Regions from separate parts of the Pelomonas nitida genome, predicted to be linked through region 1. Evidence: predicted binding sites of a transcription regulator. Region 1 holds the regulator's gene; each other region holds the start of a gene.
The links. The regulator FNR, encoded in region 1, switches genes on or off when oxygen is low (the NO sensors DNR and NnrR bind a similar motif). The targets are predictions, from matches to a motif close to TTGATNNNNATCAA.
Positions count from the first base shown of each region.

Region 2: a site for FNR is predicted at 5,063-5,076, ahead of ACG00X_RS18120 (ornithine carbamoyltransferase). Genes of this name have one in related genera too.
Region 3: a site for FNR is predicted at 1,909-1,922, ahead of ACG00X_RS11555 (hemerythrin domain-containing protein). Genes of this name have one in related genera too.

Region 1 is NZ_JBIGIA010000003.1:78,047-85,309, reverse strand. Features, by position in the region: gene ACG00X_RS04855 (sensor histidine kinase) at 1-550, shown strand, start outside; gene ACG00X_RS04850 (hypothetical protein) at 576-1,007, shown strand; gene ACG00X_RS04845 (sigma 54-interacting transcriptional regulator) at 1,147-2,553, shown strand; gene ACG00X_RS04840 (BON domain-containing protein) at 2,755-3,099, shown strand; gene fnr (fumarate/nitrate reduction transcriptional regulator Fnr) at 3,302-4,036, opposite strand; gene hemN (oxygen-independent coproporphyrinogen III oxidase) at 4,193-5,596, shown strand; gene ACG00X_RS04825 (urease accessory protein UreH domain-containing protein) at 5,621-6,247, shown strand; gene icd (NADP-dependent isocitrate dehydrogenase) at 6,303-7,263, shown strand, end outside.
Region 2 is NZ_JBIGIA010000015.1:42,056-49,318, reverse strand. Features, by position in the region: gene ACG00X_RS18145 (alkaline phosphatase) at 1-592, opposite strand, end outside; gene ACG00X_RS18140 (hypothetical protein) at 603-1,079, opposite strand; gene ACG00X_RS18135 (winged helix-turn-helix domain-containing protein) at 1,272-2,015, shown strand; gene ACG00X_RS18130 (PAS domain S-box protein) at 2,135-4,144, shown strand; gene ACG00X_RS18125 (Crp/Fnr family transcriptional regulator) at 4,179-4,940, opposite strand; gene ACG00X_RS18120 (ornithine carbamoyltransferase) at 5,114-5,596, shown strand; gene ACG00X_RS18115 (ABC transporter ATP-binding protein/permease) at 5,761-7,263, shown strand, end outside.
Region 3 is NZ_JBIGIA010000007.1:264,858-272,120, reverse strand. Features, by position in the region: gene ACG00X_RS11560 (diguanylate cyclase) at 1-1,219, shown strand, start outside; gene ACG00X_RS11555 (hemerythrin domain-containing protein) at 1,242-1,859, opposite strand; gene tkt (transketolase) at 2,017-4,002, shown strand; gene ACG00X_RS11545 (hypothetical protein) at 4,057-5,052, shown strand; gene gap (type I glyceraldehyde-3-phosphate dehydrogenase) at 5,436-6,434, shown strand; gene selD (selenide, water dikinase SelD) at 6,500-7,263, opposite strand, start outside.

The DNA.
Region 1 (7,263 bases):
CGTCCGCATCCTGGGCGACAACAGCGTGGCGCTGCAGCGCCAGATCGAAGACCTGCTGCGCTACCAGACGCTGGCGTCCGACGCCCATCAATTGCAGCGCAAGCCGACCGACCTGCCGGCCCTGCTGGCCCGCGTGGCGGACGAGCAGCGGCTGCTGTGGCAGGCGAGGGGGCTCACCGTGCAGGTGGACGCCCAGCCCTGCACGGCGGCGGTCGACGGCGAGAAGCTCGCCATCGTGCTGGCCAACCTGCTCGTCAATGCCGTGCGCTTCAGCCCGCCGGGCGGCACGGTGACGCTGTCGGTGCGGCAGGACGAACGCCAGACCTGCTTCGACTGCGTGGACGGCGGCCCCGGCGTGGCGTCAGAGGACGTGGCGCGCGTTTTCGACCCCTTCTTCCAGGGCCGCAACCAGGCGCCCGGTGCGCGCCGGGGCAGCGGCATCGGCCTGTCCATCGTGCGCGAGATCGTGCAGGCCCATGGCGGCCGCTGCCAGCTGCTGCCGCGCGAGCGCGGTGCCCATTTCCGAATCGAGATTCCCCATGCGACCTGAACGACGACAGCTCCCCCAGCTTGGTTTGTTTGTGCTGATCGGCCTGCTGTCGCTGGCCGCCTGCCAGGCGCCGGTGCCCGTACCACCCCCTGCGCCGCCGCCGGGGGTCTGTGCGAAGCCCGCGGCGCCGCCCGAGGCCGAGTCGCTCAAGGCCGTGCTGGCCTATGCCGACGAGCTGCGCAAGACGCTCGCCCTGGCGCAGGGGCGCACCGGTGCCGAGCAGGCCCAGGCCGCCGCGCAGCTGGACGCGCTGGCGGCCGCGCCGGACGCGCTCGCCGAGCCGCTGAAGGCCGTGGCCACGCTGAGCGCCGCACGGCTGGCCGAGCTGCGCCGGTTGCAGGACAGCGTCGACAAGCTGACGCAGCAACTGCGTGACAGCCAGCGCCGCAACGAGCAGCTCAATGAAAAGCTCGAGGCGCTGAAGGCCATCGAGCAGACCCTGCCCGTGAAGCGATGAACCCCTCGTCCAAGGAGTACCTTGGCCGGTCCCCCGAGGGGACGGCGATGCTTGCCGGATCGACCGGCAAGCACATCGGCCGAGCGGGTCGGCTTGGGAGCGGCCCGGCGCTCGCCCCGCAAATCACAGGAGTCCTCGCATGACGCCTTCTGCCTCCATCCTGGTCGTCGACGACGACGCCGACCTGTTGCGTCTGATGACCATGCGACTGACCGCTGCCGGCCACACGGTGCAGGCCGTCGCCAGCGCCGAGGCCGCGCTGGCCCACCTCGCGGTGAAGCTGCCTTCGCTGCTCATCACCGATGTGCGCCTGCCCGGGCTGGACGGCATGGCGTTGTTCGACGAGGTGCGCGCGCGGCATGCGTCGCTGCCGGTCATCCTGCTGACCGCGCACGGCAGCATCCCAGACGCGGTGGACGCCACGGCGCGTGGCGCCCATGCCTACCTGACCAAGCCCTTCGACGGCCAGGAGCTCATGGCCAAGATCCACCGAGCGCTGATGGTGAACGCGCCAGGCCCGGCGCGCTTCGACGGCGACGGCGCCTGGCGCCGCGAGATCGTCAGCCGCAGCCCGCGCATGGCCGAGGTGCTGGCCGAGGCCCGCCTCGTGGCGGGCACCGACGCCAGCGTGCTCATCAGCGGCGACAGCGGCACGGGCAAGGAACTGCTGGCCCGCGCGCTGCATAACGCCAGCCCGCGCGCGGCGCGACCGTTTGTGGCGGTGAACTGCGCAGCCATCCCCGAGGCGCTGCTGGAGTCCGAACTGTTCGGTCATGTGAAGGGGGCGTTCACCGGTGCGCAGGGGCATCGGCAGGGGCTGATCCCGGCGGCGCATGGCGGCACGGTGTTTCTCGACGAGATCGGCGACATGCCGCCGTCGCTGCAGGTCAAGCTCCTGCGGGTGCTGCAGGAGCGCGTGGTGCGGCCGGTGGGCAGCAACGAGCCGGTGGCCGTGGACGTGCGCGTGCTGTCCGCCACCCACCGCGACCTGGAGCTCGCGATGGCGGAAGGGCAGTTCCGCCCAGACCTGTTCTACCGCCTGAACGTCGTGAAGCTGAGGCTGCCGCCGCTGTCGGAGCGCCGCGAGGATGTGGCGCTGCTGGCGCAGCATTTCCTGCAGCTGCTGGCCGAGCGGCATCGCAAGCCGGTGAAGGGCTTCGCGCCCGAGGCGCTGGAGGCGCTGGTGACGGCGCCGTGGCCCGGCAATGTGCGCCAGCTCTACAACGTCGTCGAGCAGGTGTGCGTGCTGGCGACCGGCACGCTGGTGCCGTTGGCCCAGGTGCAGCGCGCGCTGCAGATGCCTGCGGCCGACGTGCTCAGCTACCAGCATGCCAAGCAGCGCTTCGAGCGCGACTACCTGAACCAGTTGCTCACGCTGACCTCGGGGCATGTCGCGGAGGCGGCCCGGCTGGCCGACCGCAACCGCACCGAGTTCTACCGCCTCATGCAAAAGCACGGGCTGGACCCGCAGCGCTACCGCACCGATCCCCTGGCGACCGCGTCGGATTTCAGCGACACGAAGCGGTCCGACGAATCAAGCACTTAGCGGCGCTGTCGCCAGAGCTGTCGCCGCCTGGCGACAGAACCGCTGCTGCGGCGGGTGCCGGCATCACCGGATCGGCCGCCGACGACGGGCAAGTGGCTGATTTCAAAAGGAAATCAAGACCTGGCACAGCCTTTGCGCTGAGGAGGTCGTGGTGCCCCCGGGCATCGCGTTTCTTTGACTCAGCATCCTCAGGAGATCTGCATGCAACAAGCATCCACCTTGGTCCGTCTGCTGTCCGCCGCCCTGACGGCCACGGCCGTTAGCGCTTCCTTCGCCGCCGACATGGCGCCGGCCACCGCTCCTGCGCCGGCAGACCAGGTCGCTCAGGCGCAGCCCGGCGATGCGGCCATCGCCAGCCAGGCCGCTGCGGCGCTGCAGCAGGACAAGGACCTGCAGGCCCTGCCGCTGACCGTCAGCAGCGCAGCTGCCGGCGTCGTGGTCGTGAAGGGCATGGCGCCCAGCGCCGAGCTGGCTCAAAAGGCCATCAAGCTCGTGCAAGCCGTGCCCGGCGTGAAGGAAGTGCGCAACGAGATCAAGGTCGGCTGATCCCCACCGTCCCTGATCTCCCCGGCCCCGCGTGCCCCCGCGGGGCCTTTTTTTTGTCTTCGGGCCGAGCGCCGGGTCGCCCCAAGCCGGCCCGCTCAGGCGATGTGCTTGCGGCTCGATGCCGCAAGCATCGCCGTCCCCTCGGGGGACCGACCAGAGGCGCCCGCGTTCAGCGCGGCGCGACTGGGCGAGGGGCTTCCGGTCAGCACCGGCTGTTGTTCACCAGCGCCTGCAGGCCGGCCTGGTCGAGGATGCGCAACTGGCGCTGCTTGACTTCCATGAGGCCGTCTTCCTGGAATTTGGAGAAGGTGCGGCTGACCGTCTCCAGCTTGAGGCCCAGGTAGCTGCCGATTTCCTCGCGCGTCATGCGCAGCACGAGGCTGGACGCGGAGAAGCCGCGGGCCTGCAGACGTTGCGTCAGGTTCAGCAGGAAGGCAGCGAGCCGTTCCTCGGCGCGCATATTGCCCAGCAGCAGCATCACGCCATGGTCGCGCACGATCTCGCGGCTCATGATCTTGTGGAAGGAGTGCTGCAGCACGGTGAACTCGCGCGACAACTCCTCCAGCTGGGCGTATTGGATGACGCAGACCGACGAGTCTTCCAGCGCGACGGCGTCGCAGTGGTGGTGGTCGCTGCTGATGCCGTCCAGGCCGAGCAGTTCGCCCGCCATCTGGAAACCGGTGACCTGGTCGCGGCCGTCTTCGCTGTTGACGCAGGTCTTGAAGAAGCCGGTGCGCACGGCGTAGAGCGACTCGAAGCGCTCGCCGTTGCGGAACAGGTGGTCACCGCGCGACACGGAGCGCCGCTTGGTGACGAGGTCGTCGAGCTTGCTGAGCTCGCTGGCGTTCAGGCCCACGGGCAGGCAGAGTTCACGCAGGTTGCAGCTGGCACAGGCGACCTTGAGCGGCTCGATGGCGTCGGAAGTGGGCGTCGGCATGTCTGGGGAGCGCGACATGCGGGAGACGGTCGGCAAGGTCGTCGGCATGGCGTTTTTTGGGTTGGATCAACTGGTTTGCATTCTTGGCCGGGCGGCGCGCAGCGGGCTTGATGCCGATCAAGGCCGGTCCGCGTGGGGCTGGGCAAAGTGCCGGTCATGACTGCTGTAACCGAACGCCCCCACGAGCTCGAGCTTGCCGACCTGCTGCGTCGCCACGACGTGGCCGGGCCGCGCTACACCTCGTACCCGACCGCCGACCGCTTCGTCGAAGCGCACCAGGGCACCCAGCACTTGCAGGCGCTGCACCAGCGCGGCACGGCCCAGCCGTTGTCGGTGTACGTGCACATCCCGTTCTGCGAGCAGCTCTGTTACTACTGCGCCTGCAACAAGATCATCACCAAGCATCACGAGCGCGCCGCGCCGTATCTGGCGGCGCTGGAGGTGGAGATGGATCTCGTCGCCGAAGCGCTGGGCGCTGAATCCGGCGGTATGGCGCCGGTGTCGCAGCTGCACCTGGGAGGCGGCTCGCCGACCTTCCTGTCCGACGACGAGCTGAGCGGCTTGATGGACGGTCTGCGCCGCCGCTTCAAGTTGCTGCCCGGCGCCGAGGTGTCCATCGAGGTGGACCCGCGCACCGTCGACCGGCAACGGCTGGCCCACCTGCGCGTGCTGGGATTCAACCGCCTGTCCTTCGGCGTGCAGGATTTCGACGCCGCCGTGCAGAAGGCAGTGCACCGCGTGCAGCCGATCGAGCAGGTGGCCGCGCTGATGAAGGACGCGCGTGAACTGGGCTTCTCGTCCACCAACGTCGACCTGATCTATGGCCTGCCGCTGCAGACGCCCGAGAGCTTCGCCCGCACGATCGCGCAGGTGGCCGAGTTGCGGCCCGACCGCATTGCGATGTATGCCTACGCGCACCTGCCGCAGCGCTTCAAGCCGCAGCGGCGCATCGTGGCCGAGCTGCTGCCGCCGGCCGGCGACAAGCTCACCATGCTGTCGGGCGCGATCAGCTCGCTGCTGGGCGAGGGCTATGCCTATATCGGCATGGACCACTTCGCGCTGCCCGACGACCCGCTGGCCGTGGCCAAGCGCCAGGGCCTGCTGCACCGTGGCTTCCAGGGCTATTCCACGCAGCCGGACTGCGATCTGGTCGGGCTGGGCGTGTCGGCGATCAGCCGCGTGGGCGCCACCTACGCGCAGAACGCCAAGACGATGGATGAATACGAGGACGCGCTGCGCCAGCGCCAGCTGCCCGTGCAGCGCGGCCTGGCGCTGACGCGCGACGACCTCGTGCGCCGTGCCGTCATCATGGCGCTGATGTGCCAGGGGCGGGTGGAGTACGAGTCCATCGCGGCGTCCTACCTCGTCGATGTGCCGAGCTATTTCGGGCCGGAGCTGGCGCGGCTGAAGCTGCTGGTCGACCAGGGGCTGGTCGAGCTGGAGCCGGATGCGATCCAGGTCACGCCGCTGGGCTGGTATTTCGTTCGTGCCGTCGCGCTGGTGTTCGATCGCTACCTGCAGGCTGATGCCAGCCGCGAGCGTTTCTCCAAGATCATCTGACGCCGATCGTGACCGGGGCCGCCGATGGCATTTGATGTCGCGCTGATCGCATCGGCCACGCTGATGGGGCTGGCCGGCACGCCGCATTGCGCGGCCATGTGCAGTGCGCCCTGCGCGCTGGCGGCAGGGCCGCGTCCCGCCAAGCTGCTGGCCGGCCGCGTGCTGGGCTATGGCGCGGGCGGCGCCGTGGCGGCCGCGTCCGCCGAAGCGCTGGCGCGGGCGTCGCAGAGCGTCGCGCTGCTGCAGCCGGCCTGGGCGCTGCTGCAGGCGGCCCTGCTGCTGCTCGGGCTGACGCTGCTGGCCCGCGGCCGCGTGCCGGCCTGGCTGGGCGCCGTGAACTGGCGGCCCAAGCCGCGCCATGCGTTCGCCACCGGCCTGGCCTGGGTCGTCATGCCTTGCGGGCTGCTGCATGCGGCGCTGCTGCTGGCGGGGCTGTCGGGCTCGGTGCCCGGCGGTGCGGCGGCGATGGCGGGCTTCGCGCTGGCGAGCACGCCGGGCCTGGTCATCGCGCCGCTGTGGCGTGCGCGCCTGCTGCGGCGCGGTGAACGTGGCGAGGTGCTGGCGCTGCGACTGGCCGGTCTGGCGCTTGCCATCGGCGCGGCGTGGGGCCTGGGTCACGGCGTGTGGGAACGCATCCTGCTGGCCTGCTGACGCCTAAACTCGCCGGGTTCGTTCTCCCCTTCGTCAGCTGCGGAGCCGCTCCCTCATGCCCCAACACATCACGGCGCCGGAAGGCGGCCGCAAGATCACCGTCAACGCCGACTTCTCGTTGAATGTGCCGGACCACCCCATCATCCCGTTCATCGAAGGGGATGGCATCGGCGTGGACGTCACGCCGGTCATGCTGCGGGTCGTGGATGCGGCCGTGGCGCGCTGCTATGGCAATGCCCGCAAGATCCACTGGATGGAGATCTATGCCGGCGAGAAGAGCACGCGCGTCTACGGCCCCGGCGTGTGGATGCCGCCCGAGACGCTGCAGGCCGTGAAGGACCATGTGGTCTCGATCAAGGGGCCGCTGACAACGCCGGTCGGCGGCGGCATCCGCTCGCTGAACGTGACGCTGCGCCAGGAACTGGATCTCTACGTCTGCCTGCGCCCCGTGCAGTACTTCCAGGGTGTGCCCAGCCCGGTGAAGGAGCCGCACAAGGTCGACATGGTCATCTTCCGCGAGAACTCGGAAGACATCTACGCCGGCATCGAGTACGAGGCGGGCAGCGACAACGCCAAGAAGCTGATCCAGTTCCTGCGCGACGAACTGGGCGCCGGCAAGATCCGCTTCCCGGAGAGCTCGGGCCTGGGCATCAAGCCCGTCAGCCGCGAGGGCACGGAGCGCCTGGTGCGCAAGGCCATCCAGTACGCCATCGACCACAACAAGCCCAGCGTGACCATCGTTCACAAGGGCAACATCATGAAGTTCACCGAGGGCGCCTTCCGCGACTGGGCCTATGCGCTGGCGCAGAAGGAGTTCGGGGCCGAGCCCATCGACGGTGGCCCGTGGTGCCGCCTGCGCCACCCGCGTACAGGCAAGGAGATCCTGGTCAAGGACGTCATCGCCGACGCCTTCCTGCAGCAGATCATCCTGCGGCCGGCCGAGTACAGCGTCATCGCGACGCTCAACCTCAACGGTGACTACATCTCGGACGCGCTGGCGGCGCAGGTGGGCGGCA
Region 2 (7,263 bases), on a different contig from region 1:
AGTTCAGCGACGAGGTCTTGACCAGCGCCGTCGCCGTGAACGTGTCCATCGCCAGCGGCTGCAGCGCCTTGCCCTGCGCGTAGCCGTGCACGATGCGCGCGGCGGTGCGCTGCGACGCGCCCATGCCGTCGCCCAGCAGGATGATGATGTTCTTCACCTGGGGGCCCATCGCGGCCGTGAAGGGCACGACCTCGAAGTTGCCCCGCGCCGTGACCTTCTGGCCATCGGCCTGCGTGGCCTCGACGCTGAACTCATGCTTGCCGGCGGCCTCGGCAGACACCGCGCGCACGGTGGCGATGGTGGTCTCCGCAGCGGCGCCCTTCACACAGCCGGCCGTGCAGTCGCGCAGCGCCACGGGCGCGGCGACCGGCTTGCCGTCGATCAGGAAGCGGGCCGCCGTGATCTTCTGGCCCGCAGCGGGCTTCACGGTGGCCTGCAGGTCGAAGCGCTGGCCCGGCAGGAAGCGCGCGACGACGGGGTCGGCGCGCCCGCTGGCGAACAGCTCGCTGGGCGGTGTCAGGCGGGTCACGCTGGGCGCGGCCAGCGCGGAGCCGGCCGCAGCCAGCGTGGCGAGGAACAGGGCTTGTTTCATCGGAAGGCGTTCAGTGGGAATGGGGCTCGGCGGCGCCGGGCTGGCCCGCCAGCGCGTCGGCGGCCAGGTGCAGGCGCACCCAGCCGACGCGACCGGTCTCGTCTTCGACCGGGCCGACCTCCAGCCGCCCCGTCAACGCGATCGCGCCGGGCTGGTAGGCCACCAGGCGCTCGCGCTGCGAAGCCGCCAGCTGCACGGTGACGGTGGCGGCGGGCAGGTCGTCGGCCTCGCCGTCGGCATGCTCGGCCATCGTGACGGGGCGCGGCGTCAGCAGGAAGCTGCCGGCCAGCGGCCGTTCGCGCCGGACCATGAAGCCGACCAGCCGCACGGCCTGGCCGTCGGCCGCCTTCAACGCGGCCGTGGGCTCCAGGCCACGCGGGCCGATGGGCTGAACGAAGAAGTCGCCAAACGCCAGCGGCAACGGCGCTGCGGCCACGGCGGGCAGCGCGATCAGGCCAGCCAGGGCCAGCAGGGAAAGCAGTCTCATGCGGGGCGTGCCAAAACCGCCGATGCTCACGCGGCTGCATGTCAGCGCTGTGACAAGGCGGCACCGCCCGCCGCCCGCGCCGCGCCAAGCCGCTCTGGCGCCGCGCCGCCTTGACTTGAATCAATGGTGGCGTCAGGGGCGTTACAGTTTGACAACACCGCAGGTCCCGCCCGCACGCCCCCTCTCTTCTCCATGAGCCTGCCCCACGTTGCCGTTCTCGACGATGAAGTCGACATCACCCAGTTGCTGGCCGGCTATCTGAGCGTCCAGGGCTTTCGCGTCAGCCAGGTGCACAGCGGCCGCGCGCTGCTGGAGCTGATGGCCAGCGACCCGCCCGCCCTCGTGCTGCTGGACCTGGGCCTGCCCGGCGAGGACGGCTTCGTCATCGCGCGCCAGCTGCGCGAGCACTGGCGTTGCGGCCTGGTCATCGTGACCGGGCGGGGCGACGCGATCGACAAGGTCGTCGGCCTGGAGGTGGGTGCCGACGACTACGTGACCAAGCCCTTCGACCTGCGCGAGCTGCTGGCCCGCATCAAGGCCGTGCTGCGCCGCATCCTGCCCGCCGAAGCCCCGCCAGCCGCCGCACCACCCGTGGCGCCGCCGCCACCGGCCGAGCGGGCCCGGCTGCAGTTCGCCGGCTGGGCGCTGGACACGGCCGCTCGCAGGCTCGTCGACAGCGCCGGCGCCGAGGTGGTGCTCACCACCGGCGAGTTCGAGCTGCTGCAGGTGCTGGCCCGCCATGGCGGCCGGGTGCTGTCGCGCGACTTTTTGCTGGAGCAGACCCGCGGGCGCGAGGCCGCGCCGTTCGACCGCACGATCGACGTGCTGATCGGCCGGCTGCGCAAGAAGCTGGGCGACAACGCCGCCGAGCCGCAGATCATCAAGGCCGTGCGGGGCGCGGGTTATCTGTTTGTCCCGCCGCTCGACCCGCGCTGAGGTGAACGTGAACCCCTCGCCCGGTCTCGCCCCGGCTGAACGCCGGCAGCCGGCCCTGCGTTCGGCCCGACAACACGTTGATGCGTGGCGCGTGACGCGCTGCGCCATGGACAGCTGACATGGACGCCGAGCTCTACCGCGCGCAGTTCATCGCCAACGCCGACGCGCTGCTGCTCGTCGACGCGGCCGGCTGCATCGCGCTGGCCAACCCGGCGGCGGCGACCTTGCTGGGCTACACGCTGGCGGAGTTCGAGGGCCTGCCCGTCGACGCCCTCGTGCCCGACGCCATCCGCCCCCGCCACGCGGCCTACCGCGAGCGCTACCGCGACGCCCCGCGCCCGCGGCCCATGGGCATGCAGGCCGACCTGGTGGCCCGGCGCAAGGACGGCTCGGAGGTGCCGGTCGAGATCGCCCTGAGCCCGCTGCAGGCGCACGGCCTGCCCTATGTCGTGGCGGCCATCCGCGACGTGAGCGGCTACCCGCGTGTGCAGCAGGCGCTCAAGCGCGCGCGCTACGCCGAATGCATCGCCGACATCGGCCGTTTCGCCGTCGACACGCGCGACCCCCACCTGCTGCTGCAGCGCATCCCGCAGGCGGCGGTGGACACGCTGGAGGCCGACGCGTCGGTCGTCTTCCTGCTCGAGCCGGACCGGCAGGCCTTCCGCGTCGAGGGCAGCGCCGGCAGCGTGACGCCCGAGCCCCTCGGCAGCCGCCTGCCCAACCGGCCGGACACCCCGCCGGGCTATGTCGTCCATGAAGGCCGGGCGATGCAGGTGACCGACTACGCGCAGGAAACCCGCTTCACCGTGCCCGCCAGCTACCTGGACGCCGGCCTCGTGGCGGGGCTGGCGGTGCCGCTGACCGACCGGGGTCAGGTCGTCGGCGTGCTGACGGTGCGCTCGCGCCGCGCCGGCCGTTTCGGCGACGACGAAGTGCAGTTCCTGCACTCGCTGGCCCACCTGCTGGCCGCCAGCCTGCAGCGCAAGCAGACGGAGGAGGCGCTCAACCACGCGCAGCGGCTGGAGAGCGTCGGCCAGCTGACCGGCGGCATCGCGCATGACTTCAACAACCTGCTGACCATCATCCAGGGCAACCTGCAGGTGCTGGAGGACCACCCGGCCGTGGCCGACGACGCGGCGGCGCCGCATTTCGTCGCAGCGGCCATGCGCGCCTCGCGCCGGGGCGCCGAGCTGACGGCCAAGCTGCTGGCCTTCTCGCGCCGCCAGGTGCTGCAGCCCACGCGCGTGGACGTGCAGGCCCTGCTGGAGTCGCTCGCCGACATGCTGCGCCGCACGCTGGACCAGCGCATCCGCATCACGGTGCAGGTGCAGCCGGGCTGCCCGCCCTGCCAGGCCGACCCCGGCCAGCTGGAATCGGCGCTGCTGAACATCGCCATCAACGCGCGCGACGCCATGCCCGACGGCGGCGACCTGTGCTTCGCCGCCCGCCCCTGCGAGGCGCTGCCGGCCGAACTGCAGGGCAGCGGCCTGCCCGACGGTTTCGTGCAGATCTGCATCGCCGACACCGGCAGCGGCATGCCCGACGCCGTGAAGGAGCGCGCCTTCGAGCCCTTCTTCACCACCAAGCCCGCGGGCCGGGGCACCGGCCTGGGCCTGAGCACGGTGTATGGCTTTGCCAAGCAGTCGCGCGGCGCCGTGCTGCTGGACAGCGCACCCGGCGAAGGCACCACCGTGTCACTGCTGCTGCCCTGCCCCGCCGGCACCGTGCGCGCCGACACGCCCGGCGCGGCGGCCCACGGCGCGGTGCCCGCCGGGCTGCGCGTGCTGCTGGTCGAGGACGAGCCCGAGGTGCGCTCCGTCGTCGGCAGCTTCCTGCAGGCGCTGGGCTGCCAGGTCAGCGCCTTCGCCACGGCCGAGCTGGCGCTGCTGGAGCTGCAGGCCGGCCCGCGCTACGGGCTGCTGCTGAGCGACATCGCGCTGGGCGCCGGGTTGCGCGGCACGCAGCTCGCCAAGCAGGCGCAGCAGCACCAGCCAGAGCTGGCGGTGCTGCTGATGTCGGGCTATTCGTCGGAGCTGCTGGACGCCGACGAGGCCTCGGCCTGGGAGCTGCTGCGCAAGCCCTTTACCCGCGAGGAGCTGGCCCGCGCCGTGGCGCGCCTGACGGCCTGATCAGCGGCCGGCGCGCGCACCCGTTCAACCTCGTTCACTGCAGCGTCGTGCTGGCCGGCGCCACGCTGCGCTGCACATAGGCGCCCAGCGCCTGCACGTCGGGGATGCTGACGTCGCGGCGGCCGCGTTCGGGGAAGGCGATGAGCTTGTCGCGCGACAGGCGCGACAGCGCGCGGCTCACGGTCTCCAGCGTCATGCCCAGGTAGTTGCCGATCTCCGCGCGCGTCATGCGCAGCGTGATCTGGTCGTGGCGCAGGCCGCGCTGGGCCATCGCGTCGGCCCAGTAGCGCAGGAACTCGGCCACGCGGGCGTCGGCCGACAGCGTGCACAGGCTCAGCAGCGAGTCACGGTCACGCGTGATCTCGCGGCTCATGGCGGCGTGCAGCACGGCCAGCAGCGGCGTGTGGCGCGAGCAGGCGGCCAGCAGTGCGTCGTAGCGCACCGTCCAGACCTCGCCGGTGTCCAGCGCCACGGCGTCGCAGCCATGGCGGCCGGCGGCAATGCCGTCGAAGCCCAGCCAGTCGCCCTTGAAGTGCAGGCCCACGACCTGCTCGCGGCCGTCCGCCGCCAGGTTGATGGTCTTGAAGAAGCCCGAGTTGATGACGTGCAGCGTGTCGAACGCCTCGCCGGCCTGGTAGACGCTGTCACCGGCATGCACGATGCGGCGGGTGATGACGACATGGTCCTGCAGCAGGCGCAGCGTGTCGGCGATGCGCTCCGCCACGGCATGCTGGGCGGCCGGCACGCGCGGCGTGCTGCGGAAGTCGGCGGTGGCGGCTGCGGCGGTGGTCATCATCATGGGCTCCTGGGCTTCTCGCTTCGATGGACGGAAGCTTAGAAAGCCGCCGACAACTGCCTGAGAACGGCGACGGCCACTCGGAAACACTCGGTAAACCGACGGTAAACGGGCTGCGGAAATTGATCTTCGTCAGCTCGGCCGCGCGGGCCGCGCCTTAGCCTGCCGGTCCCATGCTGCTCGCCCCCTATCCCTGGTCTCCTGCCGACATCAGCGCCGCCGACGGGCAGGCGCTGGTGGCCGGTGCCGAGCGCCTGCGGCTCGCGGCGGCCGGCGCGGGCGGGCTGCGCAAGGTGCTGCTGGGCAAGCGGCTGGCGCTGCTCAGCGACGACCACGACAGCCCCTCGGCCCGCGCGTTCGAGCAGGCCGCCACGGCGCTGGGCGGCCATGTGGCGCGCGTGCGTGCCAGCGGGCCGGGCGAGCACCATGTGCAGGAGCTGGCCTCGCTGCTGGGCCAGCTCTACGACGCGATCGAATGCCAGGGCCTGGCGGCGCCAGACCTGCGCGAGCTCGGCCGCAACGCCGGCGTGCCGGTGTTCGACTGCGTGGCCGGCACCGGCCACCCGCTGTACCGGCTGGCCGCGTCCATGAGCGGCGACACGGCCGCCAACCACGGCCACCTGCTGCAGGCGCTGCTCAGCACCGCGCTGAGCTGAGCAGATTCCCAGCGCCCCCACGGCCGGGGCGGCCGCCGCCCGACTCCCTCCGGCCTGCGCCGGCTGCGGGCGACGCCCGCCCGGGCTGCCGTCCGACAGCGCGGCCCCTTGCGCCGGCCTACGCTGGTTGTATCGCGCCCGCTCGCAACACGCCCAACGCCCACATGCCCACGCCCACGCCCGGCACGCCCTCCGCCTGGAGGCGCTTTCTCGTCGTCGCCCGCCCCTACTGGACGGGCGACCGGCGCCGCGTGGCCTGGGCCGTGCTGGTGGGCCTGGTGGTGCTGATGCTGCTGGACACCCAGCTCGCCGTGCTCGTGAACCACCAGACCGGCGAGCTGACCTCGGCGCTCTCCGCGCGCGACGCCGACCGCTTCTGGCAGGCCGTGCGCACCATGCTGTGGGTGGTGGGCATCGCCGTGCCCGTTTACGCCATCTACTACGCCGCCCGCGACGCCTATGCCAACGACTGGCGGCGCTGGCTCACGCACCGCTTCCTCGACGCCTACCTCGGCGACCGCGCGTACTTCCGGCTCGCCGGCGTCGACAACCCCGACCAGCGCATCGCCGACGACGTCAACACCTTCACCGGCCGCTCGCTGAACTTCCTGCTCATCCTGCTGGGCTCGGTCATGCAGCTGGTGGCGTTCAGCACGGTGCTGTGGGCGCTGTCCAAGCTGCTGGTGGGCTTTCTCATCGCCTACGCGCTGCTGGGCACCGTGCTGTCCATCGGGCTGTTCGGCGGGCCGCTGATCCGGCTGAACTTCTGGCAGCTCAAGCGCGAAGCCGACTTCCGCTTTCGCCTCATGCGGCTGCGCGAGAACGCCGAGTCCATCGCCTTCTACCGCGGCGAGAAGCAGGAGCGCCGCCAGCTCGACCAGCGCCTTCGCGCCGCGCTGCTCAACACCAAGAAGATGATCCGCGCGCAGTTCATGCTGAACCTGTTCCAGCGCTCCTTCAGCCAGCTCAGCCTGCTGGTGCCCTTCGTCGTGCTGGCCGGCCAGGTGCTGGCGGGCGAGCTGGAGGTGGGGCAGGCCGTGCAGGCCGGCGGCGCCTTCGCGGCGGTGCTGAGCGCGGTGTCCGTCATCGTCGAGAACTTCGAGAGCCTGTCGCGCTTCGTCGCCGGCATCGACCGCCTGCACGTCATGGCCGAAAAGCTGGAGCAGGCACCACCCGCCGCCGGCATCGCGCTGCAACCGGCCCGCGAGCTGACGCTGCACGGCCTCACCGTCACCGCGCCCGACAGCGACCGCGTGCTGGTGAAGGACTTGTCGCTCACGGTGCCGGCCGGCGAGTCGCTGCTCATCACCGGCGCCAGCGGCAGCGGCAAGAGCTCGCTGCTGCGCGCCATCGCCGGGCTGTGGACGCAGGGCGGTGGCCGCATCGAGCACCCGCCACAGGAAGACGTGTTCTTCCTGCCCCAGCGCCCCTACCTGCAGACCGGCACGCTGCGCAGCCAGCTCATCTACCCCAGCACGCACAGCACGCGCGGCGACGCCGAGCTGCTGCAGGTGCTGGACGAAGTGCAGTTGCACCACCTGGCCGACACCCCCGCCGGCCTGGACCGCAGCGAGGACTGGGAAAAGCTGCTCAGCGGCGGCGAGCAGCAGCGGCTCGCGTTCGCGCGGCTGCTCGTGCACGCCCCGCGCGTGGCCATCCTGGACGAA
Region 3 (7,263 bases), on a different contig from region 1:
GCTGCTCATCGTCGACCCCGACCGCTTCTCGCCCTGGTCCTACCGGCCGCCGCTGGTCATCTCGGACCTGCGCGTCGACGGCGAGGAACGCGCGCTACCGGCCGGCGCCGACCAGCTCGTGCTGGGGCCGGGCGAGCGGGCCTTCACGCTGGCGTTCGCGTCGCTGGACTACAGCCAGCCCGCGCGCAACCGTTACCGCTACCGGCTGCAGGGCATGGATGACGGTTGGGTGGACGGCACGCTGGGCCGCACGGCCACCTACACCAACCTCTCGCCGGGCCACTACCGGCTGCACATGCAGGGCAGCAACCGCGACGGCGTGTGGGGTTCGGCCGAGCGGGTGGTCGACGTCGTCGTGCGGGCGGCCTGGTGGCAGACCGGCTGGGCGCGCGCGCTGGCCGCGCTGGCCGTGGTGGGCCTGGTGGCCGGCATCGTGCGTGTGCGCACGCGGCTGCTGCTGCACCGCCACCGCGTGCTCGAAGCGCGCGTGCAGGAGCGCACCGAGGCGCTGGAGGCCGCCACGGCCGCGCTGACGGCCAAGTCCGCCGAGCTGGAGGAGGCCAGCTTCACCGACCCGCTGACCGGCTTGCGCAACCGGCGCTTCCTGGACCGCCAGCTGCCGGCCGACGCGGCCCTGGCCGTGCGGCATTACGAGCCCATCGCGAGCATCCCGAGCCCGGGCGGCAGCGAGCAGGACCTGCTGTTCTTCCTCATCGACATCGACCACTTCAAACGCATCAACGACGCGCACGGCCACATGGCCGGCGACGCCGTCTTGACGCAGATGCGCGGCCGCCTGGAGCAGGTGTTCCGCACGACCGACTACCTGGTGCGCTGGGGCGGCGAGGAGTTCCTCATCGTCGCGCGCGGCACGCCGCGCTCACGCGCCGCCGAGCTGGCCGAGCGCGCCCGCCAGGCCATCGCCGCCCGGCCTTTCGAGCTGGACGGCGGCTTCCGGCTGTCGCTCACCAGCTCGGTGGGTTTCAGCGCCTTCCCGCTGTGTACGCGCCTGCCGGCCACGCTGGACTGGCACGCCGCCATCGACCTGGCCGACGCCGCGCTGTACGAGGCCAAGGACATCGGCCGCAACGCCTGGGTCGGCCTGGTCGACGCCGAAGCACAGAGCGAGACCGAACTGCGCGACGACGCCCGGCTGCGGCTGGACGAGTGGGTGAAGACGGGCCGGTTGACGCAGCTCTGCTCGCGCACGGCGCTGTGAGCGGGCCCGGCGCGGCGGTGCGTCAGGCGCCGGGCGCCGCGGTGCCCAGGTCCAGGGCGGCCGCCCAGCCGAACGGCGCCGGCAACGCCGACAGGATGCGCTGGCGCAGCGGCGCGTAGGCCTCATCCACGGCCTGGCCGGCGCGGGGCGCGAGCGGGTCCGTGTGCGCGCCGAAGGCTTCGTCGAGCTCGGCCCAGTCCTCGGCGCTGAGCACCTGGGCGGCGCGCGGTAGCACCTCGGTCTCCTCGCGCCTCATGTGGCGCAGGTAGCGCGCGCTGTAGACCTTCACCTGCTGCTCGAACTTGTCGCGCCGGCTGTCGCCCATCTGCTCCCAGGCGAGCAGGCTGTGTTGCAGCTCCCGAACCGCGCGCTCGCCCTGCGCATGGTCGGCCTCCAGGTCGTCCAGCGTCCCGCGCAGCGTGGGCGCCCGCGCGCGCAGCTTCGGGAACAACAGCTCGCTTTCCTTTTTGTGATGAAAGCGTTCGGGAAACTCGTCGACATAGAACAGCATGGCCCGCAACGCACCGAAGTCCGGCGGCGTGCCCGTGCGGCGCTGCGCTTCCAGCAGCAAGGGCAGCGTGCGCAGCATCGCGGCGAGCGCGTCGTGCTCTGCGCGGATGACGCGCACCGTCAAGGGCATGGGCGACGGGAACATCCGCCAAGCGTCGCGCCTCGGCCACGACCACACCTTGCGCTGGATCAAGCCGTGCAGAGGGCGCCCCGTAAAATCGCCGGCTTTGCCCCTCAGCTCAGGAAAGCCCCCGGCCATGACAGCATCGACCGCCTCCCCCACCCTCATGGCCAACGCGATCCGCGCCCTCGCGATGGACGCGGTGCAGGCGGCCAACTCGGGCCACCCGGGCGCCCCCATGGGCATGGCTGACATCGGCGTGGCGCTGTGGGCGCGGCACCTCAAGCACAACCCCGCCAACCCGCACTGGGCCGACCGCGACCGCTTCGTGCTGTCCAACGGCCACGGCTCGATGCTGATCTACGCGTTGCTGCACCTGACGGGTTATGACCTGCCCATCGAGGAGCTGAAGGCCTTCCGCCAGATGCACAGCAAGACGCCGGGCCACCCCGAGGTGGGCATCACCGCCGGCGTCGAGACCACCACCGGCCCGCTGGGCCAGGGCGTGACGAACGCCGTCGGCCTGGCGCTGGCCGAGAAGCTGATGGCGCGCGACTTCAACCGCGACGGCCACGAGATCGTCAACCACCACACCTATGTGTTCCTGGGCGACGGCTGCCTGATGGAAGGCATCAGCCACGAGGCGGCCGCACTGGCCGGCGCATGGAAGCTGAACAAGCTGATCGCCATCTACGACGACAACGGCATCTCCATCGACGGCCAGGTCGCGCCCTGGTTCGCTGACGACACGGCCAAGCGCTTCCAGGCCTATGGCTGGAACGTCGTCGGCCCCGTGGACGGCCATGACATCGACGCTGTCGACGCCGCCATCGCCGAAGCCCGCAAGAGCGCCGACAAGCCCACGCTCGTCATCGCCAAGACCCACATCGGCAAGGGCTCGCCCAACCGCGCCAACACCAGCAAGGCCCACGGCGAGCCGCTGGGTGCCGAGGAAATCAAGCTGACCCGCGAAGCCATCGGCTGGACGCACGAGCCCTTCGTCATCCCGGCCGACATCTACGCCGCCTGGGACGCCAAGGCCGCGGGCGCCGCCGCCGAGGAGCAATGGGAGCAGCGCTTCGACGCCTACGCCACCGCCCACCCCGAGCTGGCCGCCGAATTCCAGCGCCGCATGGCCGGCGTGCTGCCCGAGAACTTCGCGCAGATCGCCGTGGACGCCGTCGTCAAGGCCCATGCCGACGCGCAGACCGTCGCCAGCCGCAAGGCCAGCCAGATCGCGCTGGAAGCCTTCACGGCCCAGCTGCCCGAGATGCTGGGCGGCAGCGCCGACCTGACCGGCTCCAACCTGACCAACACGAGCAGCACGCCCAACCTGCGCTTCGACGCCGCCGGCACGCCCAACAACGGCCGCCACATCAACTACGGCGTGCGCGAGTTCGGCATGGCCGCCATCATGAACGGCATTGCGCTGCATGGCGGCTTCATCCCCTACGGCGGCACCTTCCTGACCTTCAGCGACTACAGCCGCAACGCCATCCGCATGGCCGCGCTGATGAAGACCCGCGTCATCCACGTGATGACGCACGACTCCATCGGCCTGGGTGAAGACGGCCCGACGCACCAGTCCATCGAACATGTCGCCAGCCTGCGCCTGATCCCCGGCCTGGACGTCTGGCGCCCGGCCGACACGACCGAGACGGTCGTGGCCTGGACGATGGCGCTGGGCAACGCGCAGCGCCCCAGCCTGCTGGCCCTCTCGCGCCAGAACCTGGCCTACTCGCCCAAGACGAATGTGGACGAGATCGCCAAGGGCGCCTACGTGCTGTCCGAGCCCGCCAAGGGCAAGGCCAAGGCGATCATCATCGCCACCGGCTCCGAAGTGCAGCTGGCCATGGCCGCGCAAAAGCTGCTGGCCGACGAGGGCGTGAAGGTGCGCGTGGTGTCCATGCCGTCCACCAACGTGTTCGACCGCCAGGACAAGGACTACAAGAAGACCGTGCTGCCCAAGGGCCTGCCGCGCGTGGCGGTGGAAATGGGCGTCAGCGACTTCTGGTGGAAGTACGGCGTGGACGCCGTCGTCGGCATCGACACCTTCGGGGAGTCGGCCCCGGCGCCGGTGCTGTTCAAGCACTTCGGCTTCACGCCGGAGAACGTGGCGGCGACCGTGAAGGCCGTGTTGAAGAAGAAATAACGCGCCAAATGCGCTACAAACCTCCCTGCATCAAAAAAAGGCAGGGAGGTCCGGATGCGCAGTCTCTTCGTTGCCGGGGTGCTGGGCGCGTTTGCGCTTGGCGCATCGGCACAGACAGAAATCGTGACGCCGAGCGAGGCGCAACGCCTCGGCTGCCTTGTCAAGCCGGGCAAGGCGCCGCGCTACCCGCAGCACGACAAGCTCGACCGCGCACACGGCGCGATGCGGCTGCTGCTGAAGTTCAAGCAGCCCGACGAAAAGCCCACGTTCGAGGTGCTGTTCAACTCGGCGCGCGAGGACATGCAGGACCAGGTGGAGCGCTATGTGTCGGGCTACCGCCTGCCCTGCCTGAAGCCCGAAGACGGCGAAGTTCGCGCCGTGCAGGAATTCAGCTTCCAGAACGACGAGCGCGACCCGGCGCCCATACCGCCCGACGTGCAGGGCAGGCCGCCGCTGTGCATCGTCATGCCCCGGCGTGCACTGGACTACGACATGGGCCTGACCCTCGGCCGGCCTGGGGCCGAGCACTTGGTGGCCGTGATCACGTTCGCGGGTGACGGGCAGCAGCCACCGTCAGTCGCGTTTTCCTACGCCAAGGCCTCGGCCAGGTTCGAGCAGGCCGTGCGCGAATGGGTGGCGGGCTACCGCATGCCCTGCCGAACGGCACAGGACCGCCCGCGCTCGGTCGAGCAGACGTTCAGCATGTTCCCCAAAGGCGGGCGCCGCCACGGGTTCAAGCACGATCGCTTCACGTTGATGGAGTTCATCAAACTGATGCGCGAACCGTGGAAGCAACCCGTCCACTTCGACCTGAACACCATGGGCTGCCCCTTCAAGGTGGACTTCATCGTCGGCGGCGAAGGACGCCCCCACCGTGCTTCCGTGCCGGGCTCCAGGGACCCGAACAAGGTCGACTTCCTGCGCTGGCTCGGCGGCCTGCAGTTCAACCTTCAGTCAGACGACGTTGCCAACGACCTCTTCGGCAGCCGGCTGCAGGTCGATGTGCCCTGCGGCGTGGTCAGCTTCACGGCAGACGCCGAGAACGGCTGAGCAGCCACTCCGGAGGAACCCGGCACGGCAGGACGCAGGTTTTGCGGTACACGAAACAGTTCGAGAGCCTGATGGGCGTCGATGTGCCCCGCGGCCTGATCAAGCTCGGGTGACGCCACGGCATCGGCAAGGCCTGCTTGTTCGATGGGCAAGGCCTGCGGCGCGTGGGCGCCGCTACGCTTGCAGCCGCTGGCGCGCCGAGGCGGGCGGAGGGTGGCAAGTTGCGATTTCTTGACCTGCTGCAAGCCCTGGTACCACCGGCGGCGGCATCCTGGACAGCTGCAGCCCGCGGCCGCTGAAATCGCCCTGAAACCACCCCCGATTCGCGATCGCCGAGAATCATCGACCCCGCGCGAATTTTTCATCCCCCTGGAGACTCTCCCATGACCATCAAGATCGGCATCAACGGCTTCGGCCGCATCGGACGCATGGTGTTCCGTGCCGCTATCGCGAACTTCAAGGACATCGAGGTCGTCGCGATCAACGACCTGCTGGAGCCCGACTACCTCGCCTACATGCTCAAGTACGACAGCGTGCACGGCAAGTTCGACGGTGACGTGTCCGTCGACGGCAACACGCTGGTGGTCAATGGCAAGAAGATCCGCCTGACCGCGGTGAAGGACCCGTCCGAGCTGAAGTGGGCCGAGGCCGGCGCCGACATCGTCATCGAAGCCACGGGCATCTTCCTGGACAAGGCCGGCGGCGAGAAGCACCTGGCGGCTGGCGCCAAGAAGGTCATCTTCTCGGCTCCCAGCAAGGACGAGACGCCGATGTTCGTGTTCGGCGTGAACCACACCAAGTACGCCGGCGAGACCATCATCTCCAACGCGTCCTGCACGACCAACTGCCTGGCCCCGCTGGCCAAGGTGCTGAACGACAAGTGGGGCATCAAGCGCGGCCTGATGACCACCGTGCACGCCGCCACCGCGACGCAGAAGACCGTGGACGGCCCGAGCAACAAGGACTGGCGCGGCGGCCGCGGCATCCTGGAGAACATCATCCCCAGCAGCACCGGCGCCGCCAAGGCCGTCGGCAAGGTCATCCCCGAGCTGAACAAGAAGCTCACGGGCATGAGCTTCCGCGTGCCGACGAGCGACGTGTCGGTGGTCGACCTGACCGTCGAGCTGGTGAAGGACGCCAGCTACGACGAGATCTGCGCCGAGATGAAGGCCCAGAGCGAGGGCGCGCTCAAGGGCGTGCTGGGCTACACGACCGAGAAGGTCGTCGCCACCGACTTCCGCGGCGACCCGCGCACGTCCATCTTCGATGCCGACGCCGGCATCGCGCTGGATGGCACCTTCGTCAAGCTCGTGTCCTGGTACGACAACGAGTGGGGCTACTCGAACAAGGTGCTGGAGATGGTGCGCGTCGTCGCCGCCTGATCTCGAGACCGATTGCGACAGCAAGGGGCGCCGCGGGCGCCCCTTTTTCATGCCGGCTAGGAGGCTCAGCCGGCGCGCACGACCAGCCGCGCCCCGCCCGGCGCGGCGGCGATGACCTCGCCGATCTCGGCCGCGGCGTCGAAGCCGTGGCGGCGGAACACGGCCAGCACCTCGTCCACCGCGCCGGGCTCGCAGGACACGAGCAGGCCGCCGCTGGTCTGCGGGTCGGTCAGCAGCGCGCGATCGGTGGGCGTGAAGCCTTCGGGCAGGCTCACCTCCGCGCCGTAGCCGCTCCAGTTGCGGCCGGACGCGCCCGTCACATGGCCTTGCGCGGCCAGCTCGCTCACACCTGCCAGCAGCGGCACGCGGGCCCAGTCGAGCGCCAGCGCGGCCTGCGCGCCGCGCGCCAGCTCCAGCGCATGGCCGGCGAGGCCGAAGCCCGTCACGTCGGTCAGCGCGTGCACACCGGCCAGCGCGGCCAGATCGGGGCCGGGCGTGTTCAGCCGCGTCGTGGTGTCGATCATCTGCGCATAGCCCTCGGCCGACAGCAGCTCCTTCTTCAGCGCCGCCGACAGCACGCCCACGCCCAGCGGCTTGCCCAGCACCAGCCGGTCGCCGACGCGTGCATCGGCATTGCGCTTGACGCGCTGCGGATGCACCACGCCCAGCGCCACCAGGCCGTAGATGGGCTCGACGGAGTCGATGGTGTGGCCGCCCGCGATGGGAATGCCGGCCGCGCGGCATACCGATTCGCCGCCCGCCAGGATGCGGCCGATGATGTCGGTGGGCAGCACGTTGATCGGCATGCCCACCAGCGCCAGCGCCATGA